Regions from separate parts of the Streptomyces sp. NPDC036822 genome, predicted to be linked through region 2. Evidence: riboswitches for the same ligand, from Rfam matches in the RefSeq annotation. Region 2 holds a riboswitch; the other holds the start of a gene.

Region 1 (2,173 bases), on a different contig from region 2:
AGCTGCTCCAGCGCGCCGCCGCTGACCAGCTTCCAGAACTCCTTGCCGTCGGCCGGGTCGTTGAGCGGGATGTTCACGTTCCGCACGCCGGGGAGTTCGACGTCCGCGCCCTCGACCTTCCGGTCGGCCGCGTTGCGGAAGTCGAAGACGGTGTGCAGCCCGAGGCCGGCGAGGAAGGCCGCGTCCTCCTCGGTGGCGTGCGCCAGGTGGCCGCTGCGGAAGAGGCGGCCGAACCGGACCGACCTGCCGTCCACGGTCGGCAGGCCGCCCACGTCCCGGAAGTTGCGGACCCCGCTCAGCTCGGGTTCGGTCGACGAGACCTGCGGCAGCTGCTGCGTCACGAGTGCTCCTGAGTGTTGGCGGACTTCGACGATACGAGATCGGTTCCTGGGGCAATCATTCCGGGTGGCGGCCCCCGCGCACACCCCTCGGACGGGAATGGGTGTTCTGTCCGAATTGGGGCCTTGGTGATAACGCGCCCTGGTAACAGGGGAGATGGGTTTCGGTGCGTGAGCAGCGTCATAACCGTGACGGAACGTGCCTGATCGTCTTTCGCGAACTCCCTGCGCGAAAAGGGGATCGAGGTGGCGGCATCCACGGAGGGTGACCGGAATTCCGGGCGGAAATCAGCCCACGGAATGCGTGGGGAATAAGACGGCTTGTTCGCGCCGACAGGCTCGTCTACGGTCACCGTCAATCCGGTCGGACCGCCGAATCCTGCCACCGTCCGGAATCCGCACCCACCCACGTATGGCAGGAGCGGGGGACCCAGGTAGTACGCCGATCCGGTCGATCCGGAACGGCTTGGGGTGAAGTCGCGCGCCATGGCGACCGGGCAACTCCAGCCCGAACCCGACAGCTCACCTCGCAGGCGACGGAGAGGAATTCGCCATGCCCGCGAAGGGTAAGCACCGCCGTCCCAAGGTCAACCCGATCACGCGCGGATTCGTCGCCGCCGGAACGGGCGGCGCCGTCGTCGCCCTGCCGCTCCTCGGCGCGACCGGAGCCCACGCCGCCGAGAAGTCCGCTCCCGCCGTGACTCCCGAGCAGGCCGTGGCCGCCGTCGCCGCCGCTCCCGCGAAGGCCCCGGCCGCCGCCGCCAAGGCGAAGCCCACGACGTACTCCGTCGTCGCCGGCGACTACCTGTCCAAGATCGCCACCGAGCACCACCTGGCCGGCGGCTGGAAGAAGCTGTACCAGGACAACCGCCAGGTCGTCGGCGAGAACCCCTCGCTGATCTTCCCCGGCATGAAGCTCACCATCGGCGCCAAGTCGACCGCCAAGGCGCCCGCGCCCAAGGCCACTGCCCCCAAGGCCGCGCCGAAGGCCGCCGCGAAGGCCGAGAAGTCCTCCTCCGACGACTCCGCGACGCGCAGCTCCCGCAGCGCCGAGCGCACGGCGGCGGCGCCCGCCCAGGAGCCGCGGGCCGCGGCCTCCGGCTGGGTCGCCCCCGTCAGCAACGGCGTCTCCACGCCGTACCGCGCCTCCGGCTCCATGTGGTCCTCCGGCTACCACACCGGTGTCGACTTCATGGCCTCCTCCGGCACCTCGGTCAAGGCCGTCGGCGCGGGCACGGTGTACTCCGCCGGCTGGAGCGGTTCGTACGGCAACGAGGTCGTCATCCAGCACGCCGACGGCACCTACTCGCAGTACGCCCACCTCTCCTCCCTCTCCGTCTCCACCGGCCAGTCGGTCAACGGCGGCGACGAGATCGGCCTGTCCGGTTCCACCGGCAACTCCAGCGGTCCGCACCTGCACTTCGAGATGCGCACCGGACCGAGCTACGGCTCGGACATCGACCCGCTCGAGTACCTGCGCCAGAAGGGCGTCGGCGTCTGACGCGTCCCGCGCACCCGCGAACCCCCGGGTACGCACCGGGCCCGGCACCTTCGTGCCGGGCCCTTCGCGTATTCCGCCTTGGCGCAATCTTGACCGGTGGCATATCTCACCCACCGTCAACACCTCCTTACGGTCGCGTAGGTCACACCCGTAAAGGAAGGATGTGCTCCCGTGGCAGACGATTCGAGATCAAGAGACATGGACGTATTCGGGTCGTACGCGGCGATCGGTGACAGCTTCACCGAGGGCGTCGGAGACCCCGGCCCCGACGGGAAGTACCTCGGCTGGGCGGACCGTTTCGCGGTCCTGCTCGCCGACCGGCTGCCGGAGCACG
Region 2 (2,173 bases):
ACGGCGGCGTCCGCCGCGCCGGCGAGGACCGACCTGCCGGGTCAGACGTTCAGGCCCTTGTCCCGGAGCCAGGCCGCCGGGTCCACGCCGGATCCGCCCGGGGTGTGGACCTCCAGGTGGAGGTGGGCTCCCGTGACGTTGCCGGTCGCGCCCACGCGGCCGATCGTCTCGCCGGTGCCCACCGACTGGCCGGCGGAGGCGGTCATGGAGGAGAGGTGGCAGTACCAGATCTCCGTACCGTCCTCCAGCTCCAGGACGATGCGGTAGCCGTACGCGCCGGACCAGCCGGCCGAGGTGATGGTGCCGCCGTGGACCGCCTTGACCGGCGTGCCCGTGGGGGCGGCGAGGTCGAGACCCGTGTGGTAGCCCGAGGACCACATCGAGCCGGACTCGCCGAAGGTGGAGGTGATGACGTACGAGGAGGTGGGCAGGGCGTAGCTCGCGGCGAGCTTCGCCAGGCGCTCCGCCTCGGCCTTGGCCGCCGCTTCGGCCTCGGCCTGCTTCTTCGCCTCGGCCGCCGCCTTCTCCGCGGCGCTCGCCTTGGCGGCCGCCTCGGCAGCGGCCTTCTCGGCCGCCGCCTTCTCCGCCGCGGCCTTCTCGGCGGCGTCGGCGGAGGCCTGCTGCTGCTCGGCCTGCTGGAGGATGCGGGCGCGCAGCGCCTCGCCCGCGTCGGCGGTGGACGCGGAGGCGGTCGTGACCTCGGCCGTCCCGGTGCCCTCGGCGGGCAGGGCGAGGGTGGCGGTGAGCGGCTGGAGGTTGCCCGTGCCGGAGCCGTCGGCCGTGTCGCCGGCTCCGTCGGTCCCGTCCGCCAGGAGTTCGCCGACGCCGGGCAGCCCGGAGGCGTCCGGGAGGTCGAGGTCGGGAAGGGATATGGAGACGGCGGGCTTCTCCTGCGCGGTGGCCAGGCCGCCCGCGCCGACGGCGGCGATGACGCCGACGCCGAGGACGGTGGAGGAGCGGGCGAAGCCGGAGCGCTGCTTGACGACGCGGTGACGGCCTCCGGAGCGGGCCTGCTGGCGGAGGGAGTCCTCGGTCGGGTTCCACTCCTCCCAGGTGCCCGCGTCGTGGTCCGTCCCGGCGGCACCCGAGGCACCGAACGCATCGAAGGGGGCTTCGGGGGCAGGGGTGTTGGACGCCACGGAGGCGTGCTCCTTTCCTTCCTTCTCGCCTACCGGGTTAGCTGACGGGTTCGGAGCAGGAAGGTCTCCTACGGGCACGGTCGCACAGGTGCGAAAGCGCCCGATTCACCCCAAGTAGTGGTTCCCCGGTTCCCTTTCAGGATTCGGCGCACGCGCACGGTGCCGTCTCTTGCGACGACTGGGACGACCGCGCTGCGTTATCGAACGTTAATAGACAGGGGGTCCTGATTCCAAGCTGTTCCTATTGATCGTTCACAGGATTGCGGCGTATTGGCCCGACTTGACCCCCCTTCCGTGAAAAGGCGGTGCGCAACTCGAAACTGATGTTAAGTCAACTGTTATCGGAGCGGGACCTTTCGATCACGGATGGTCACGACCGCCCACGTCACGGCACCACGGGCATCGTCCGCCGCCGCACCGGCTGCCCCGACGCCGGACGGCTCACCGCCAGCAGCGCCATGTCGTCCGTCGTCCCGCCGCCGGTGTACCGGCGCACATCGTCGACGAGCGCGTCGAGCAGCTCCTCCGGCCCCGGGAAGATCCTCCCGGCGAGACGCTCCGCGGGGTCGTAGAAGGCTCCTTGGGCGTCGCGCGCCTCCGAGAGGCCGTCCGTGAAGAGGAGCAGCGTGGCGCCCGGCGGGTACGGCGTCGCGTCGGCCCGGTCCGGCCACGCGGCCAGATCGCCCATTCCGAGGGGCAGCGCGGGCTCGGTCGGCGCCAGCATGGTCAGGCCGCCGTCGGCGTACAGCAGCAGCGGCTCCGGGTGCCCGCGGTTGACCACCCGGACGAGCCCGGCACCGCGCGGGATCTCGGCCAGGACGGCGGTGGTGAACCCCTCGGCGGCGTCCAGGCCGGCCCGCCGGGTGCCCTCACGGGCCAGCGCCCGCTCCAGACGCTGGGCGACGCCCTCCAGCGTCGACTCCTGCTCGGCGGCCTCCCGGAAGGCGCCGATGACGACGGCGACGGCCTCGACCGCGTCCAGGCCCTTGCCCCGTACGTCACCGACCACGAGCCGTACGCCGTAGGGGGTGTCC

What was found. A riboswitch is a leader RNA that binds a small molecule or an ion and turns the genes downstream of it on or off. The one in region 2 is predicted to bind cyclic di-AMP.
Region 1: another riboswitch for cyclic di-AMP. It lies ahead of ACZ68P_RS12020 (M23 family metallopeptidase); the one in region 2 lies ahead of ACZ68P_RS07560 (M23 family metallopeptidase).

What each region holds. Positions count from the first base shown of each region.
Region 1 is NZ_JBVJPY010000004.1:308,875-311,047, forward strand. It holds gene ACZ68P_RS12015 (tyrosine-protein phosphatase) at 1-341, opposite strand, end outside; cyclic di-AMP (ydaO/yuaA leader) riboswitch at 732-887, shown strand; gene ACZ68P_RS12020 (M23 family metallopeptidase) at 892-1,839, shown strand; gene ACZ68P_RS12025 (SGNH/GDSL hydrolase family protein) at 2,011-2,173, shown strand, end outside.
Region 2 is NZ_JBVJPY010000003.1:16,977-19,149, forward strand. It holds gene ACZ68P_RS07560 (M23 family metallopeptidase) at 42-1,139, opposite strand; cyclic di-AMP (ydaO/yuaA leader) riboswitch at 1,151-1,298, opposite strand; gene ACZ68P_RS07565 (PP2C family protein-serine/threonine phosphatase) at 1,525-2,173, opposite strand, start outside.